3 regions of the Bradyrhizobium sp. USDA 4449 genome follow, and region 3 is predicted to be linked to each of the others. Evidence: riboswitches for the same ligand, from Rfam matches in the RefSeq annotation. Region 3 holds a riboswitch; each other region holds the start of a gene.
The links. A riboswitch is a leader RNA that binds a small molecule or an ion and turns the genes downstream of it on or off. The one in region 3 is predicted to bind cobalamin.

Region 1: it holds a riboswitch for cobalamin, as region 3 does, so the genes downstream of both, metE (5-methyltetrahydropteroyltriglutamate--homocysteine S-methyltransferase) here and ACVIIW_RS22610 (DUF1636 family protein) in region 3, are expected to answer to the same signal.
Region 2: it holds a riboswitch for cobalamin, as region 3 does, so the genes downstream of both, ACVIIW_RS15725 (hypothetical protein) here and ACVIIW_RS22610 (DUF1636 family protein) in region 3, are expected to answer to the same signal.

The regions. Positions count from the first base shown of each region.
Region 1 is NZ_JBSRYD010000001.1:3,629,492-3,635,883, forward strand. It holds gene ACVIIW_RS16890 (thermonuclease family protein) at 1-606, opposite strand, end outside; gene ACVIIW_RS16895 (hypothetical protein) at 2,210-2,464, opposite strand; cobalamin riboswitch at 3,080-3,281, shown strand; gene metE (5-methyltetrahydropteroyltriglutamate--homocysteine S-methyltransferase) at 3,381-5,726, shown strand.
Region 2 is NZ_JBSRYD010000001.1:3,328,602-3,334,993, forward strand. It holds partial or broken gene ACVIIW_RS15700 (IS630 family transposase) at 543-713, opposite strand; gene ACVIIW_RS15705 (transposase) at 648-1,310, shown strand; gene ACVIIW_RS15710 (tetratricopeptide repeat protein) at 1,411-1,779, opposite strand; partial or broken gene ACVIIW_RS15715 (type II and III secretion system protein family protein) at 2,268-3,049, opposite strand; gene ACVIIW_RS15720 (hypothetical protein) at 3,551-3,739, opposite strand; cobalamin riboswitch at 4,357-4,552, shown strand; gene ACVIIW_RS15725 (hypothetical protein) at 4,531-4,863, shown strand; gene ACVIIW_RS15730 (DUF3892 domain-containing protein) at 5,702-5,986, opposite strand.
Region 3 is NZ_JBSRYD010000001.1:4,861,105-4,867,496, reverse strand. It holds gene cobN (cobaltochelatase subunit CobN) at 1-929, opposite strand, end outside; gene cobW (cobalamin biosynthesis protein CobW) at 929-1,963, opposite strand; gene ACVIIW_RS22610 (DUF1636 family protein) at 1,960-2,334, opposite strand; cobalamin riboswitch at 2,431-2,648, opposite strand; gene cobO (cob(I)yrinic acid a,c-diamide adenosyltransferase) at 2,689-3,384, shown strand; gene ACVIIW_RS22600 (cobyric acid synthase) at 3,405-4,838, shown strand; gene cobD (threonine-phosphate decarboxylase CobD) at 4,827-5,792, opposite strand; gene cbiB (adenosylcobinamide-phosphate synthase CbiB) at 5,804-6,392, opposite strand, start outside.

The DNA of each region.
Region 1 (6,392 bases), 1.2 Mb from region 3:
CTTTATCAGGCACTCGGGGGACGGCGGTTCAGACAGCAGGATGGATCCTAGCAAAAGTTCCTGAGCGTCTACCGGAACCGAGTTTCCACCCACGATAATTGTGGCCCTGTTGCGGTTACGCCAGTCCCAGGGCGCGATGAACGCCCCGGACCAGAGCCCTGCATAATTTGTGCTCGCCACCAACTCATAGATCACGTAGCTATGTTGAGCTGCACCAGCCGATAGCGCCCAGCCTGAGCGCACCATCCAAGCATTCACATCCTCGCCTTCGATCAAGCAATTGCCTAGGGCGCGCCGTTGCTCATCAAGTCGTTGAGTCTGACAATCCCACGTTCGCCCATTCGCGTGCTTGATAAGCTCGTCGCGAGCGGCTACGCCACAGGCCCACTTTCGGCCTCGGGCGTCGAGGCAAATCTGATCGGTCTCAGGAGCTTCGATTCCAGACAGCCGAATGGTGGTTTGCTCGATCTCAATCGTGTTCCCGTCGAGGATGCGCGGAACACCGCTGAGCGTCGCCGCGCACACCGGAGATGTAATGAGTGCGAGTAATGCGAACATTGTTCCGCGGCGCATCATCCCGACAATATCCTTTCGCTCCTGATCCATGCTCACTGCCGATAGATTAGGCTGTTTGATCGCGTTATATCCGGCGTTCCGCCACAAGCGGTAGAAGTGTGCTCTATGACAGCTTGTCGTGAGTTCGAACCTACGACCTGACGCCACGTAAGGATCAAGTGATTTCATCCGCTGCGCGCGCAGCGAATACGAGCATCGACGTCTTCCTCACTGAAAGCGTACGATACTTCTCGACTTGAGCTGGAGATCCTCGCCTCTAAGCGGCGAACTCGCGATGTTGAACAATCCCGAGCCTCGGAATGCTGCGCTTAGTCTTGCAAATGGTGAGCGAGTCTGGACCTCCGGCGCCAGCGGTTGGGTACGGAGGAGCAGCAACGTCGCTATCGTTGATGACGAAGTCATCAGAAAACAGTACGTGGACGACGGTTTCGACGAGGGCTCGGGGATGAGCCGTCGCAGGCCACGGCTAACAGGGCCGACCCCGGGTGACGTTCTCCCAGGTATCGTCTCAGCCACCGCTGAGTGTCGCTCCACCTCGCTGTGCGGACGCTACTGCGTGGGCACTCAATTGGCGATGCGCGGAGTACGCCGGACCGGCCTTGGACGGAAGCTTATCCACCGGCGCACGCATTGAAAAATGCATGACAGCTGGTTCGCCGGGAAGCAGGCATCTCGCAAACTACGACGGGCCCTCGCGCTCTGCGCCTGTCAGAAAGATCGCGAAATCATGCTGCCCAAAGTACGACGAGCCGAAAGCTCCGGGAGAGGCGACTGAGCTGTCGCAGTTGCAGGGCGCGGGACCGTTCAATGAGGGGCTCGCCTACTCTTCCTCTTTCTCTTCCTCTGGTTCGGTGCGCTGAAACCAGGACCCAGGAGGGAATTTCGCGATATGCTTGGCAAAGCTGGACTGTGGCTCCCCAATCTTTTACTTCGCTCTTCTCGAAAGTGATGACCCCGTTGTGTGTAAAATAACGTGGTCCTTGGATATTACAGTTTACTAATAGGAGAACGCGCCACAGATCACCTTTCTGGGTCGGCTTGTGATTGGGCTTCGGTAAGTAATCTACCACAGCTTCAACGATAGTGCATCGGCCTTTCCGAAGAACATCGCCGAGCCGACCTTGGGGGGTAGTCACAAAATTGAAGTTCGACAGATCGTGTAGAAAGCGAAGGTTTGCGTTCCTTTCGCCATCTGCGACTTCACTGGCGATCAACGAGAGTGCGAGCGCGTGCCAGCCTAATTCCATCGGCTGCGCGTAGGTTGACGCAAGTTCAATTGTACCATCGAGCCCGACTTTCCAGGTGATAACGTAGTGTTCGTCCGATTTGTTGTGTTGGTGCCTGGTCCACGAAACGAAAACAAAGTCGTCTCCGCCAAGTTCAGCGACGCCCCACATTTGGGGGACGAACTGTGCCACCTTCGAGACATTGGAGATGATTTGTTCTACCGTTTCACCATCTTGCGCCCGCCAAGCCGACTTGAATCTCTCGATAAGGGGGCTGTCGACCGACCGGATACGGCTGCTCGTGGCGGCCGGCCAGGCGAGGCAGATTAGAGATGCACCTAGCCACAGATATAGCAGGGGTCTTGCAAACAGTCTCTTCATAACCTCGGCGTCTCCCATCCAGAGACTTAGGCAGCAGGTGACTTGAACTTGCTCTGAGCGAGAGGCAAGAAGTTAGCGACGACGCGATAAGGCTGTTCGACGCCGTTGCCTATGTCACGCGGCGCTAACTTCCCTGTCAGCGACAGCATTCCAATTGGCTGAGCTGGCATGCCCAGCAGCAGCAGTCTGGGCATGCCGACGGATTGCATTCTTCGTGCCAGGCAATGGGCGAAAATACGCATCGATTTTGTGTGTTCTTGTCGCCTTTCCGACGTGCGCATGTTTCGATGCTTCCATTCGGCGCATCGGCCGCAGCTTGGACCCCCTTGTCCCGCAGTAGAAGAAGCGAGCGCCTCGGATGGAAATCTGATCCCGGCTTGGAGTGCCGCTGCCACCATTGAACGGTGTGCTTCACGATCGCCTTCTTCGTTGACCTACATGCCGGCCAGCGACACGAAGCCGAGTTAGCCGCCGACGTTGAAGTCTGGCTGGCAGGCGATCAATCGGCGCGCCGCGTGTGGTGCCCGAGTGCGCCGAAAAAACCTCCGCTATCGATGCGGATCCTTTAGCAAAGAAGCCGCTGCCCGGTGCAGCTGCTGGGCGAACGCTGAAACGAAGCCGCGTCGAACGCTGCATCTGCTCGAAATGGCGGTAGTCCTCGCCGCGAACGCTGCCTTTGTCCCTGCCATCGCCATAGCGTGCAGAGGCATCCCATGGCAGCTACCGATGCTCACTCGAGACTTTCTGACACGCGATCTCTGACCAGCCAATGTTTCCGGGTGGCGGTTAATCGTTGAGACGCACAGTCATTCGCCGGTCAACGGTCATTCGCTTACCAGATGTCGCAGACTAGCTTGGTACACAATCTGAGAGGTTGACGGGAAAGGTCTCCTACCGATAATCCAGGTCGTCGAGGTTCTCCGGGGCGTGTTCGATCCGGAGCTAAGAGGGAAGCCGGTGCAATGCCGGCGCTGCCCCCGCAACTGTGAGCGGCGAGCCACTGTCCAACGATGTCACTGAAGCCTCCACGGCTTCGGGAAGGCCGGACAGCAGCGACGACCTGCAAGCCAGGAGACCTGCCCCGGCAAAATATTGGTCCACGGGCGGGGTGTCTCGGTGGTGCGCCAAGCAGCTGTCGCATGCGCGACTTCGACTGCCTGCGTCCGCCATGGCCTTGTCCCCAACAGGGGTTAAGCTATGTCTCTTCTCTCTCTTCCCGTTGCTACGCTCGGAACGCCACGCATCGGTCCACGCCGTGAACTGAAATTCGCTCTCGAAAGGTATTGGGCCGGTAGGATAAGCGAACAGCAGTTGCAAGAGGACGCATCCGGCCTGCGCGCAGCGAACTGGGCTCGTCAGAGCTCTATCGGCGTCACTATCATTCCGTCGAATGACTTCTCGCTGTATGATCAAGTGCTCGATACAAGTGTCATGGTTGGCGCGATCCCGGAGATCTACGATTCGAAGGGAGAATCCGTTTCCCTTGCGACGTACTTCGCCATGGCCCGCGGATCGCAATGCGACGACCTCGACCCGAGTGTCGGTCACGGCCTACGAGGATCTGGCGCGCCAGCGCAGGAGATGACCAAGTGGTTCGACACCAATTACCACTACATGGTTCCAGAGTTTCACAAGGGACAGGCGTTCAGGCTGTGCTCTCGCAAACCCATTGAAGAATATGAGGAAGCAAAGGGTCTGGGCTTTCAAACCCGCCCCGTTCTTATCGGACCGGTCACATTCCTAAAGCTCGGCAAGAGTGCCGATAACTCGTTCCAGCCCCTCTCCCTGTTGGATGATCTGATTCCGGTCTATATCGAGGTTCTTCATGAATTGGCCAAACGAGGGGCAAGATGGGTTCAGTTTGACGAGCCCAGCCTGGTCCTTGATCTGGACGAGGCGGCGCGAAAATCCTTGCTACATGCCTATAACCGGTTGGCAAAGGAGGGACCGGCTATCAAAATCTTGGTTGCCAGCTATTTCGGCGCACTAGGCGACAATCTGGATACTGCCTTGAGCCTGCCAGTGTCCGGCCTGCACGTCGATCTGGTTCGATCGCCGGAGTTATTGGAGCAGATCATTGCTGACGGGCGAGCTGATCTCGTCTTGTCGCTCGGTGTCATCGACGGCAGGAATGTATGGAGGTCGAACTTGTCGTCGCTACGCCAGAGGCTAGAGCCCGCGATCGCGAAGCTCGGTAAACACCGTGTACAGCTAGCTCCATCCTGCTCGTTGCTTCACGTACCAGTCGATGCTGAACTAGAGACCGGGCTCACTTCCGACGTCAAGAGCTGGCTCGCCTTCTCGGTTCAGAAGATGCGTGAGCTTGCGATCCTGGCGCGGGCACTCGCTGGCGACCGGAATGTCGGGCAAGCTCTTGCCGAGTCGGAATGCGCTGTGACTGCCCGCCGGAGTTCGCCGAAGATCCATGATGCGAATGTTGCTGCCCGGATGAGGGCGATCGACCAGAAGATGCGCCGGCGAACGAGCCCATTTGCCCGTCGTTCCGAGATTCAAAGGGTGCGCTTCGGACTACCAGCGTTCCCTACGACGACGATCGGATCATTTCCACAGACGGCTGAGGTCCGAGGTGCTCGTGCGGCGCATGCGAAAGGCACGATGAGCGACGAACAATATGACAGGTTTCTTAAGGAGGAGATAGCCCGCGCTGTACGTTGGCAGGAAGACATTGGGCTTGATGTCCTTGTGCACGGCGAATTTGAGCGCAATGACATGGTGCAGTACTTTAGCGAAAAACTCGCAGGCTTCGCATCGACCAGCAATGGATGGGTGCAGTCCTATGGCTCGCGCTGCGTTCGTCCCCCGATCCTGTTTGGCGATGTAGTGCGGCCGAAGCCGATCACCGTAGAATGGTGGCGCTACGCGCAGTCACTAACGAGCAAGCCAATGAAGGCGATGTTGACCGGACCGGTGACAATCCTGAATTGGTCGTTTGTTCGCGATGATCTTCCTAGAAGTGAGGTCTGCCGTCAGCTTGGGCTCGCAATCCGAGACGAAGTCCGCGATCTCGAGGATGCCGGTGCAGCCATGATCCAGATCGACGAACCCGCACTCCGCGAAGGATTGCCATTGCGCCGATCGGAGTGGAACGAATATCTCGATTGGACGGGAGATTGTTTCCGCATCTGCTCGTCCGGCGTTAGCGATCAAACGCAAATCCATACACATATGTGCTACTCGGAGTTTAACGACATCATCGGCGCAATCGCCGCAATGGATGCGGATGTAATATCGATTGAGACGTCGCGCTCTAAAATGGAGCTACTGAACGTATTCACAGAGTACAGGTATCCAAATCAAATTGGACCGGGTGTGTACGACATCCACTCTCCACGCGTTCCCGGGACGAGCGAAATGAAGGAACTGATGGTGTTGGCTCAGGCGCGTTTGCAGAAATCGCAGCTCTGGGTCAATCCGGACTGCGGCCTAAAAACGCGCAAATGGGAGCAAGTGCGGCCCGCGTTGGTCAACATGGTCGCTGCCGCCCGCGAGCTGCGCGCTGCATCCGATCCGCAAAACCATTGATCCCGAGCTTAGTCTGTTGTCGACGAGGTTAATTCGCTAGTGGTGATTTGCGTGCTCCACAATGTCGAACCAAAGTACCCGGCCCTTGATGGGCCGGGGATGGAGCGGCGTCCGATGAGACGGTGACGCGTCGCGCTACTTTGTCGCGGTCCGAGGGAGAATCGCCTACGGTTCGAATCAAGAGTCCGGACAGGCAGTTCTTTCTCAAGCGCACGCCGATGCTTGCGGAGATGGAAGCTGCTATCCAAGCCAGATGCGCCAATGTGCGCGTAGACAGATTCACGCTCGATAGGGCCGAAGACGGTACGCGGTCTCGATGGCGCCGGCCGCGACATAAGGCTATCGGCCGTGCCGCCGGCTGGATCAGGTCACAACCTCCGCCGTTGGCATTTGTCGCTTTCCGCAAAGCTAGACCGGCGGCCGGTATTTCCAGCAATCCCACCGGCGGCGGTGCTATGGTCCAACATGCTGTCATGTCACATCCTTTGTTGGTGAGAGACTTTCTTGCCTGCGCGTCACCATCGTTGGCTTGTCGGTGACGTCAAACGCGCCCTCGCGAGCGCGGCAGATCGCTCAGCGAGAGGGGGAAAGACGTCGGAGCCAGTGGACACCATTACGACTCGCATAGTCGCGCTCGGACACGTCATCGGGCTGATTCGCAGGTCA
Region 2 (6,392 bases), 1.5 Mb from region 3:
CGTTGGGATGTCGCATACTGGGCTACAGTGTTTACGCAGACGAGCCGACGGTCAGAGCTGCGCTAGGCGACACGAAGCTGCTACATTGAGATAGCATACTCATTGACCGGAACAGGAGCACCGTCCTTCAACGGAGGCGGCTCATGACCTACACAATCACATGTCATCGAACGGAGTACGGCCGAAAGTATTTCTCCGTTCAAAGGCCGAGCGCGAGAGAAGCTCTGTCCAAGGCAGAGTTTCTTGAGATGTCCGACATCCAAATTGATTACATTGATACGCCTACGGACGGACGGGTTGACATGCGAACGCTTCGGACGTTGGCCGAAAAAGAGCGCGCCTAAAGCTCATCTCGATGGCTGAGGCGTCCAAGGATATCGTCACACAAGGATATCGTCACATCGGGCAGACGAACCTAGCGCGGTCGGGACCTGCAGCGACGTACGTAAGATCCAGCTCGGCCTCCAACGCCAGTTGCTCTTGAGTAACGTGCTTTTACGCACGAGCCGGCCGTCGTTTCTGCCGTTCGCCCGATCGCCTCAGGGCGCGATGATACCGCGCGTGGTTAGAGCAGCCACGTAGGTTGTTGTTTTCCAATGGCCGCGCGGAACGGCGGCTTGCAGACGTTCGCCGCGTTGGCAGCGGCCATGTGTTCGCGCCATGTTGGTCGATGCCCAGGTCTCATCGATGAAGACGAGGCGGTCACGATCGAGCTTGCGCGCCTGGTGGGCATCGATCCGGTGGGACTTGCGATCTCCGCCCTTCTTGCGCAGGCTGTCGAGATGGAAGCCGAGGCGTTTAGCGCCGGGATGAAGCACTTGAAGCTTCCCGACGGCCGCGACCGCCTCGTGCGGGACGGCCATGGTCCCGTGCGGACGATCCAGACGGGGATCGGCGCCGTCGAAGTCGCCCGGGTAAACATTCGGGATCGCGCGGTGGCCCGCGATGGCGAGCGGATTCGCTTCACCTCGGCGATCTTGCCGTTGTGGGCACGGCGCACGAAGAGCTTGGATGCACTTTTGCCGGTGCTGTACCTGCGAGGCATCTCGACGGGCGACTTCCAGGAGGCGCTGGCGACGCTCTTGGGCAAGGATGCGCCGAATTATTTCTCCGGCGGTCGTTTCCAGACTGACGACGGGGTGGCAGAACGACTACAGCATTGGCAGAAGCGCGATTTGTCGGCGCGCCGGTACGTATACGTGTGGGCGGACGGCGTCTTCCTGCAGGCTCGCATGGAAGACCACAGCACATGCATGCTGGTGCTGATCGGCGAGACGGCGGAAGGCAAGAAGGAACTCATCGGCTTCTAGGTCGGCGTGCACGAGAGCGCGCAGAGCGGGCACGAACTGCTCGTCGAGGCGAGAAGCTGATGGAAAGTAGATTGCGCTGAATCGCTCGTTAAGGCGCGCGTCAGGATTGGTTGTTCGGCGGCCGTTCGATGAACCTGCGGCTGCCGTCGAGCAGTTCGAGGTTATTGGCGATGACCGGGTTGCCGGGGTCGAGCGAATAGGCCTTTTCGAACTTTCGTCGTGCGCCGGCGAGATTGCCGCGCAGCATGTATGAATAGCCCCGATTGTTCAGGATCCGAACGGTCTCGCCGCCAAGCCGGATCGCCTGCGCATAAGCCTGATCGGCCAGATCGGCGGTCGGTTCCTGCACAGGGTCCCCGCCCGGCGGCTCTATGAGAACCACGACTGCGGCGTCCCTCAGTGTCTGTTTACACCCGCCAAGGACTATTCCCAACCAGCAACAAGTTAGAACTAAGATGATGCGCCGCATAAGCGTTGTCCCCCGGCTCAGCGGCCTTATGGAAATATCGTCGCTAAATTACTCAACCCAACGCCCCATCGTCCTTTACCTGCCAGCTGGTGTTCCGCCGACCGGCATCGACACGCCGGTTGACGAACCTGCCCCCAATCCCTCGATGTTAAGGTTCTGCGTCGGCGTTGTCCGCACACCCATTTGCCTGGTCGCATCGCTAATGTCGGGAAGCTGATCCACCGGCTGTTGCGTTTTGCCATAGCGTGTGACCGCGGCACCAACGCACGAGCGTCGTAAGCGATCCTGCGGTCGCCGACGTATCGCGGCCAGGGATGGATCGTGTGCATGACGGCATTGACCTGCTTGGCATCGCCCGCGGTCATCGTGATGGTGTTCGAACGCTGGAAGTAGCGATCCACCTCGTCATGACCGGCGAGGCCATAACATCCGCCGAGCAGGAGCGGCGCGAGCAGAGCCAGATACCTGATGGTCATCTCTCGCTTGCTTTAGTTGAGGGTTTTCACGACCGGCTGGTCGGCAACAGTAGCGGCCGGCGCCGGAAGGGGCGCCCTGACCTCGGGAGCGATGATGTGCCCGTACGGACCCTTCACTTCACCACCGGAATTGACGTAATCGTTTGTAGCGCTTGCGGACTTCCATCTGACCAATTGAGGAAGAAATCGACGTCGTTTGCCGGAAGTCGGGAGTCGAGCGGCGATGCCTATTGCTGGCCGGGTGCCGCCGGCGCAACCAGGCGCGGCGTGACGATGATGACCAGATCGGTTTCCTCCTGCTGGTACGATTTGCTGCTGAACAAGGTCCCGATCACGGGCACCGAGCCGATCCAGGGAAGTTGCGAAACGTCCTGGCGATTGCGAGTCTGCAGCAGGCCGGCGATGGCGAAACTCTGGCCGTCGCGCCGTTCGACCGTCGTGCGTGCATCGCGGCGGGTAGGGGTGGAACGGTCGTCCCCTGGATCGTCACTGCATTGGCGAAATCAAGTTCACTGACCGACGGCTCGATCCGAAGGTTGATCACGCTGCGCGAGAGCACGGTGGCGACGAAGCACAACTCGACACCGAACTTCTTGAAGTCGATTGTGAGGGCTGGAAAGCCGTTCGTCGTTTGGGTCGGGATCGGGACGGGAAACTCGCCGCCGGCAAGGAAGCGGGCGGCATCGCCGGAAAGCGTGGTCAAGTTCGGTTTCGCCAAGCTGCGAGCCAATCTTTTGGTTCCCAAATGCAGAGATCAGCACGTCCACCGAGCCGCCGCCGGCGGTCCTAATAAGGCGACCTCACGTTGCGCAACATCGCTGGCGCGCTGGGGGTCGAGTGTTTCCACGCGCGAGGTTTTCTGCGACAAGGGCGAATGCCTGACGCGCGTCGGCAAATCCCTTGTTGCGAGCGACATGCTGCATCTAACGAGATCGGGTTCGGAATTCCCGGTTTCGTCGATCGTCTCAAAGCTGGGTGTCGAATAGGATGACGCTGCGGTCCAATTGACGGGGTCGGCGCAAATCAGCTGTCAATCGGGCTATGCCGACCGCGTCGAGCTTCTCGCGGATCATTTGATTAGATGCGCCGGCATTGCGGCAGTCTGCCCTGACAGGGCGGGCACATTGCCGCGGACGACCGCTTCGGGCTGTTCCCGAATTGCCGTTTGCTGGCCCGCCCGGCAACCGGGCGAAGGTCGCGGCGCTGCGGGTGTGCTCGGTCGTCCCTCGGACTGCCGCCATACTGAGAGCCGGGTTCAGGAAGAACTGCCTATTGCTGAGCGCCGCCTCACAGCGTCAGATGTTGGCTGTTCGCTTGAACCACTTCCTTGGTAGGCCAATGTAGTAGCCGCGCCTGCGAAGCTCTAGCCCGGATCTATTGAGCGTATCGCAAATGGATTTCACAGGCGTGCCGGCATCAACAAGCTTGCGCAGCAGTTCGTCTTCTCGTTTGGTCCAGCGAGGAGAGCCGAGAGTCAATTTCAATCCAACCTCTTAGCCCACACTTCGTCACACTCTAATCTGTTCACATGAATTTCGCCATCCTAAAATTTCGCATTCCAGAACACGACCTAAAATCGTAGAAAAAGCTTGGGCCTCCGGCGCCTTGTCTGTCCCAGTTATCGCGTCGGCCTCAAGAAAGGAATGGCAGGCGAGGCGCTCCTTCGAAAGCTATACGTTGGCATAGACGAAGCTCCCGGATCCTCTGCCAACGAGATTTCGGAGCCACTAGGATTCAGCCAGACTTGTAGGACAACCTGTGAGATGGCCGTGCGGCCGAGGAGTTAACCCCGCTAGACCGGATACTTGACCCGCGATGAGCGGCCCCAGCCGCAACTATGTCGGCAGCTACATCAGGACGTCGAAGTGGGGAGCTATCGGCTATCGCCGCGATGGGCTAACGCTAGAATTAGTCCGCCGCGCGGCCACCACGCGCCCAGCCGAGAAGAACTCCGCCATTCTCAAGGGGGGACAAATTCGCAAGCAAGTTTGCACATTGCCCGCATCACGTGCGAAGAAAGCAAGACGTCCGTTCCCCGGCCCAACAGCGTTGGATGTGGGGAGCAATCAAACGCTCCCAGCATAGCAGCACACGTGCTCTGTTTTGGCCTTGCAGTTCCATTCCCGCATCTCGTAGGATGGAAGCTAAGAGGGAACCCGGTGCGCCGGCGACGGCTATTCCGAGGCTGCCCCCGCAACTGTAAGCGGCGAGCGGTTGTCATCGTGGCGCGGTGACGCGCACTGTCCGTGACGACATCGTCGACGTCGCCAAGACCATGGTGAAGCTGGAGGAGAACTTCGTCGACCTCGCCTTCGGCCTCGGCAAGATCGAGGGCATGCGAGCTGAGCAGATCCACGCCTACGTCCGCTATGTCGCCGACTGGCGACTGACCCAGCTGCGGATTGCCCCGGTCTTCGGCTTCTTCGAGGCCAAGGAGGGCGGATTCACCCAGCTCAAGGCGCATCCATTGCCGTGGCTTGTCGAGATTCTCAATGGTGTCGAGCACGCCTATTTCTTCGAGCAGCGCGCCACGGAGTACTCCAAGGCGGCAAGCCGCGGCAGCTGGGACGGCGAAAACGGGGTGTGGGCGGCTTTCGGCCGTATCTAGCCCATCTTTATTGATGAAGGGCCTGTGGGTGGCTGGCGAGGCGAGTGTGGTTTGACCCGCTGATGGGACGTGAGATTCGGTTGCTGAGACCAATTCTGCGCTGACATCATCGAGGCAACCACACCGGCCATGGGCGACGATACGATTCTGCCCTTCCTGTTTCCAGCGGTCGGGCGCAAGACGATCACAGCCGCCTTTGATGGTGGGCGGCTGTTTTCAGCGGCTATGATGTGGAGGGCTCCACGACCCGAACCCGCTCGAATGCGACAGGCGACTAAAGGACTCCTCGTTCTGTGGATTCATAGCACCCGAAGGATCATTGAAATCCCTTGGCTGCCTTCAAAAGCGCCCCGAGCTTATCCGGCGGCGTCCCGACCATCGACCGCGCCTCCGGCCGGTCGAACATAAGGCGATCAGGCCAGCCTAGCTGTCCTCTCACCGATGACTTTTCTAGTGAGCGCCTCGTGGCCAACCGAATAACCCTTGAGATAGATGTCCTCAGTAATTGTCAACACGAAGCTATTGCCCGAGCAGTCGTGTGCTTGACGCTCGCAGCCATCATAGGCTCGTCTGTATTGTTCTCGACGGCAAGCGGCTCACACGGGCCGCTTTTCGTTTTATGGATGGCCGCGCAGTCTCGTCAGCTTTTGGTCAGCCAGCGCGGATACGGAGCCCCGGAGTTAGCGGGACGTGGCAGGGACAGCGCGATGGCACCAGAACGGTCAGCGCCGAGTCACGTGCCGCTAGCTTCTATGGTAGTGCGGGCGGGGCAGGGACAGCGTCCTGTCATGCCCCAAGCCAACAGGCGCCGAGTCTCGCCCGCACTGCCTGCGATCCCTCACGGACACTCAGGGAGCGAGAGGAGATTGTCCGGTTGAATTCCATCCACTGTTGTCTTGATGTACTTGTGTCGGCCGTCGGTCGCGACGATGACCTCGACAGTGATGCCTGATTCTTCGACGTAGAACTCCCACTCGCGGCTTTCGATATCTCCAATAGTCTTCGCGACGGATAGCCTCCATCGCGTTCCGTCTGAATTCAGCCCGCCGACAAATTTGATTCTCTCATGTGCGTTTCGCCTGTCAGACGTGTTTATGCAACGAATGCGCACGCGTTTTGCCATGCGGGGTCTCCCGTCTCTGCAGGCTGTCGGACCAGCTTAGAGATTGCCTGACGACGTGGGGCCGACCGGTTCTGGTAGTTGTGCCAGGGCTTTTCCTGATGAATGTATCGTACCGTCGGCTTCTTCCGCTGCTGTGAGGCTGGCTGTGTCGAAGTTGGCGGTGCGTTGCAGGGACAGCGCTCTGCCTCCAACGGCTCGGGCGCCGAGTCACGTTGCCGCTAACTTCGACTGCGGATGATCCAAGCAGGCGGTGATCACCAGGGGCGAGGACCCTCGGGAGCGTAAGTCAACGCACCCGCTGCCACTGGCTGATTTTGTCCGGTATGCCCAGGTTTGATGGGTCTCCGGCCGAAGGCCAAGAGCATGTCTCGTTCGCCAAGTCTTCGGCCGCGGAGGCTGGCGAAGC
Region 3 (6,392 bases):
TGCATCGCGAGATCGCCGGGCGACAGGCCGCGCAGCGACTCCGTCCAGTCCTCGCGCTGCGCCGATGAGAGCGCGACCTGGAACACGGGGCACGGCGCGGCATCGAACGGCGTCGTGCCGTCGTCGCCCCTCGCCGAGAACGCCGTCGCATTGACGATCGCGGCAGGAGGATTCCTGGCGAGATGGTCTCGCAGCCAGTCAGCGACGCCCGCGGCCTTCAGCGAGGTGACGAACACGCCATAGGCGTCAAACCCCTTCTCGCGCAGCGCAGCGATCAACGCGTCGATCGGCCCAGTGTCCGCGGCAGTGAGGTAAGAGCGATAGAACGTCACCAGCGCGGACGGCTTCCCCCCGCTCGGGACGGCGGCGATCACGCCTCGCGCGGAATCGTAAAAGCCCATCTCTGGCACGGTCATTTCGCCGACGACGGGCCCGGCATAGAGACCCGAGGCCAGCGCAAGCTGCGCAATCGCCGCCTGCGCCGCAACGGGACCGCCGGTGTCGCACAGCACCTTGAGCCGGCGCAGCGTCGAGACCGGCAAAGTCGAATAAGCGTCGAGCCTGATATCGTCGCGGCCATCGGCCGGCAGCACGGCGAGCACGATATTGCGATCTTTTGCCAGTTGCTGGAGTGCCGCGAGCCCGTAGGGCCAATAAGACTCGCCTCCAATCAAGCGCACCAGAATGCCACGCGCCTGCGACAGCGTGCGCTCGATATAGGTGTCGACCGAGAGCGGATGACGTAGTTCCGCGAGATTGGCGAGCCGCAACGACGGCAGGCTGTCACGGCCACGCCGCCAGCCCGCTGCAAAGGCGGCAAGGTCGGAATCCGAGAACGAGAGCACCACGAGATCGGCCGGGTCCTGGCCGATGTCCCTTGGCGTCGCGGTCTCCTCCAGACCGCGGCTCTCGCGGAAGACGACGTGCATCAGACTCCCAATCCCGCCTTGATCGCAGCCTCGTCGATATCGCCGTGCTCGCCGATCACGACGAGCTTTGATTGCCTGAGACCTGCGCCCCAGGGCCTGTCGAACTGGTGGCGCACGCGCTCGCCGACCGCTTGCAGCAGCAGCCGCATCGGCTTGCCCGCGACCGCGATATAGCCCTTGGCGCGCAGCACGTTCTGCTCGCGCGCCAGCTTCTGGACCGATGCGAGCAACGCATCGACGTCAGCAATCTCAGGGAGATCGATCACGAGAGAGGCGAAATCGTCGTGCTCGTGCTCCTCCTCGCCGTCGTGATGCGAGGGACGCGCGGCGAGATCGTTCTCGGCGGCGGCGCCAAGGCCAAGGATGACGCGTGCGTCGATCGCACCATCGGTAATGGGCAGCATCGGCACGCGGCGCGGCATCTCGGCGGTGATCGCGGCCTTGGCGGCTTCAATGCCCGCAGCACCCGCAAGATCGGCCTTGGTGAGCAGCACGATGTCGGCGCAGGCGATCTGATCCTCGAACACCTCCGACAGCGGCGTCTCGTGATCGAGATTCCCGTCGGCCGCGCGTTGCGCTTCGACGGCATCCGGGTCCGGTGCAAAACGGCCGGCGGCGACAGCCTCGGCATCGGCGAGCGCGATCACACCGTCCACGGTGATGCGCGAGCGGATCTCGGGCCAGTCGAATGCCTTCAGCAGCGGTTTCGGCAATGCCAGGCCCGAGGTCTCGATCAGGATGTGATCGGGCTTCACGGGGCGAGCGAGCAACTTCTCCATGGTCGGAATGAAATCGTCGGCAACGGTGCAGCAGATGCAGCCATTGGCGAGCTCGACGATGTTCTCTTCCGGACAGTTCTCGTCGGCGCAGGACTTCAGGATCTCGCCGTCGACCCCCTCGCTGCCGAACTCGTTGACCAGCACGGCGAGCTTCTTGCCTCCGGGATTTCCGAGCAGATGCTGGATCAACGTCGTCTTGCCGGAGCCGAGAAAGCCGGTGACGACGGTCACCGGGACTTTTGCGAGCGAGTTCATTCGGCGGCCTCCGGCAACGTGACAACAGGGGGAATGCGGGCAAGCGATTGCTTGCGGAAGATTTCAGGCCGGCTGCGCCAGGGCACGAGGCCATCTGGCGCGGCGGCATACGCGGCGGCGCCGGCAACGACCTCCTGCGCGTTGGCATCCGAGAGCCGGCCATACACATAGGACCAGCGGCCGGGCGCGCTGAGCGCGACCGAGCAACCCTGGCTACAGGCAGAGAGGCATTCGACGGGAACCAGTTTGACGCCGTCGGGAACACCGGCCTCGAGGATCGCGCCATGCAGACGCTTGCCGGGCGTAACCTCGCCTTCGCCGAGCGTCTGGCCGGCGCGACAGGTGATGCAGACATGCAGTGTGACGGTCATCGCCTCTTCCAGAAGTATCAGCCGGAGGCGAAGAGGCCCACGAACCGTTCTTGCGAAGGCTCGTTTCCCCGTCGCGGAACACCCCGTCCGCCGGTCCAAAAATCGTCCGCGCTGGCAGGTCTCCCGGCTTGCGGAGCAGGGCTTTGCCCTTCGATCCCCGCCTTCCCGATCCCCTGGGGGTCAGTGGCTTTGGGCATCTCTCCGGTCACGGTCGCGGGGGCGGCTGCATTTTGGACCCAATCTTGCCGATTCGGACCCTATCGCATTCCCTCTTCGCCTGTCATAGGACAGGAACCAACGCCGGGCCACCATTTGCCCCCGGCCGCCTCTTGTCAAGCCGAAGGACCCTGTCAGATGACGCCTGAACCGGATAGCCAAACGGCCGACGAAACCGACGCCAAGACCCACGCCAAGACAGACGCCAAGACCCACGCCAAGACAGACGCGAAGAACGAGGCGAAGCACGCCGCAAAAATGGCGAAGATCAAGGTCGCCCGCGACAGGATCATGGCGACCAAGAGCGGCGAAAAGGGGCTCATCATCGTCCACACCGGCGCCGGGAAGGGCAAGTCGTCCTCCGCCTTCGGCATGATCGTGCGCTGCGTCGCTCATGGCTTCCCCTGCGCGGTCGTGCAGTTCATCAAGGGCGCCTGGGATACCGGCGAACGACGCCTGCTCACCGGCCATTTCGGCGAACTGTGCCAGTTCCACGCCATGGGCGAAGGCTTCACCTGGGAGACGCAGGACCGCGCGCGCGACATCGCGGCTGCGCGCGCCGGCTGGGAGAAGGCAAAGGAGCTGATTCTCGATTCCAATCTGCGCATGGTCGTGCTCGATGAGATCAACATCGCGCTGCGCTACGATTATCTCGACATCGGCGAAATCGTCGATTTCCTCAAGACGTCGAAGCCGCCGATGACGCATGTCGTGCTCACCGGGCGCAACGCCAAGGACGAGCTGATCGAGATCGCCGACCTCGTTACCGAGATGACGCTGGTGAAGCATCCGTTCCGCTCCGGCATCAAGGCGCAGGCCGGCGTCGAGTTCTGAACGTGACGGCACGCGCGCTGATGATCCAGGGGGCCGGTTCGGACGTGGGCAAGTCGCTCATCGTCGCCGGCCTCGCGCGTGCGTTTACGCGGCGCGGCTTGCGCGTGCTCCCGTTCAAGCCGCAGAACATGTCCAACAATGCCGCCGTCACCGTCGATGGCGGCGAGATCGGCCGCGCCCAGGCGCTGCAGGCGCTCGCCGCGGGCGTCGAGCCGCACACGGACATGAACCCGGTGCTGCTGAAACCCGAGACCGATGTCGGCGCGCAAGTCATCGTGCATGGCAAGCGCATCGCAACCGCGCGCGCGCGCGACTATGCGGCGATGAAGCCACAGCTGATGGACGCGGTGCTGGAGAGCTTTGAGCGGTTGAAGGCGCGCAGCGATCTGGTGCTGGTCGAAGGCGCCGGCAGCCCGGCCGAGGTGAACCTGCGCAAGGCCGACATCGCCAATATGGGTTTTGCCCGCAAGGCCGGCGTGCCCGTGGTGCTGGTCGGCGACATCGACCGTGGCGGCGTCATCGCCCAGCTCGTCGGCATCAAGACGGTCATCGAACCTGATGATGCCGCGATGGTCCAGGGCTTTGTCATCAACAAGTTCCGCGGCGATCCCACGCTGTTCGATGACGGCTACAGACTGATCGAGCAAAGGACCGCCTGGCGCGGCTTTGGCGTACTGCCGTGGTTCGCACGGGCCGGCGAGTTGCCGGCCGAAGATGCGCTGGGCCTAAGCGATGCCCGCAAGCCGGGCCAGCGCAAGATCGCCTGCCTCGCATTGTCGCGGATCGCCAATTTCGATGATCTCGATCCGCTGAAGCTCGAGCCTTCAGTCGATCTCGTGATGGTGCGTCCGGGCGAAGCGATACCGGGCGACGTGCGTCTCGTCATCATCCCCGGCTCGAAGTCCACGCGTGGCGACCTCGCGTTCCTGCGCGCGCAGGGCTGGGACATCGACCTGCTCGCGCATCACCGCAGGGGTGGCCATGTGCTCGGCCTCTGCGGCGGCTACCAGATGCTCGGACGCAGCGTTGCTGATCCCGACGGCATCGAAGGACCCGCGGGCGACACGCCGGGCCTCGGGCTGTTGGATGTGGAAACGGTGATGAGCCCGCAGAAGACGCTGACACGGGTCGCGGCTGTGCACGCGGCGACCGATCAACCGATCCACGCTTACGAAATCCACATCGGCCGTACCGACGGGGCTGATCGTGCGCGTCCATTCGCCAAGCTGAATGGCGAGCTCGAAGGCGCGATCTCGCGCGATGGGCGCGTGCAAGGCAGCTATCTGCATGGCCTGTTCACGTCGGACGCCTTTCGCAAGGCATTCCTTGCAGGGCTCGACATTCCCGCGGGTGAGGACCCGTATGGCGCCCGGGTCGAGAGCGCGCTCGATGCGTTGGCCGATCACATCGAAAGGCATCTCGGCGTCGAAGGCCTGCTCGCGCTAGCGCGCTAAGGCTCCGGCGAGGCGCATCCATTCGGACTCGACGCCCGGAAGACCGAGGCGCAACCAGGTCCGATTTTGCGCGAAGACGCGCGACCAGATCTGGCGGCGCGCGAGCTTCCCCTGCGCGGCCATTGCGTCAGGCGTTTCGTAGAGACGAAACAGCGGCGCGCCGCCGGCGAGCCGCCAGCCCTGCCCTTGCGCCATCTCATCGAGGCGCGCGCAATCCTGCGCAAGCCGCACCGTCGTCGCCTTGGCCCAGGCGTCATCGCGCAAGGCGCGGCAGCCGATCGCGATCGCCGCGCCCGACACAGGCCACGGACCCGATGCTGCCGCGAGCTTGGCGATGTCAGTCGCATGGCCAATCGCGAAGCCGAGCCGGAGGCCGGCAATCCCATAAAACTTTCCAAACGAGCGCAGGATCAAGAGCCCCGGCCGCCCCGCTTCCGAAGCGAGCGAGAGCTCGGGAACAGCATCGGCAAAACTCTCGTCGACGACGAGATGACCGACGCGCGGCAAAAGCGCGAGCAATTCCTTCGGCGCGGCACGGCGCCCGTCGGGATTGTTGGGATTGACGACGATGGCGAGGCTCGCGCCGGCGAGCGCATCGAGTTCACCGGCGTCCTCGACCTCCCATCCCGCGGCCGACAGCACAGGGGCATATTCGTTGTAGGTCGGCCCGAGGATGCGCGCCCGTCCGCGCGGCGCGAGCTGCGGCAGCAGTTGAATGGCGGCTTGCGCACCGCCCATCGCGACAACTGGCGCGATCGTGCCATAGGCACGTTGAGCCGCCTGGTGCAGGGCCTCGATCTCGGAACGCGACGGCAGAGCCTGCCAATGATGTGCTGATATCTCGCCCACGGGATAAGGCCGCCGGTTGATCCCGGTCGACAGGTCGATCCAGTCTTCAGCGCGTCCGCCGAAACGCTGCCGGGCCAGATCGAGATTTCCACCGTGCTCGCGCATGCCTTCTTCTTTCACGCGAAGGCGAGGATCGCAAGGACGCCCGCGAGCAGCACCATGGCGCGGCGATAGACCCTCAGTCCCTCGATGATGTCGCAGGCCTGCGGATCGCGCGCGCCTTCGTTGAGCCAGGGCTCATCGGTCGCGCAGCCGTGATAGATCCGCGGGCCGCTGAGGCGCACGCCGAGCGCGCCGGCCATCGCCGCCTCCGGCCAGCCGGCATTGGGCGAGCGATGGCGCCGCGCATCGCGCGTCATGCAGGACAGCGCCTCCGATCGTCGCGGCGCGAGCAGCACGAAGAGAAAGCCGGTCAGGCGTGCCGGAACGAAGTTGGCGACATCGTCGATGCGGGCGGCGGCCCAGCCGAACGCTTCGTGGCGTTCGCTGCGATGGCCGATCATGGAGTCCAGCGTATTGATCGCCTTGTAGCCGAGGATTCCCGGCAGGCCGAACAGCGCGCCCCAGAACACCGGCGCGACGATGCCGTCAGAGGCGTTTTCGGCGAGGCTCTCGATCGCCGCACGTGCGATACCGGCCTCGTCGAGCGCAGCCGGATCGCGGCCGACGATGCGCGACACGGCTCCGCGCGCCGCAGCGATGTCA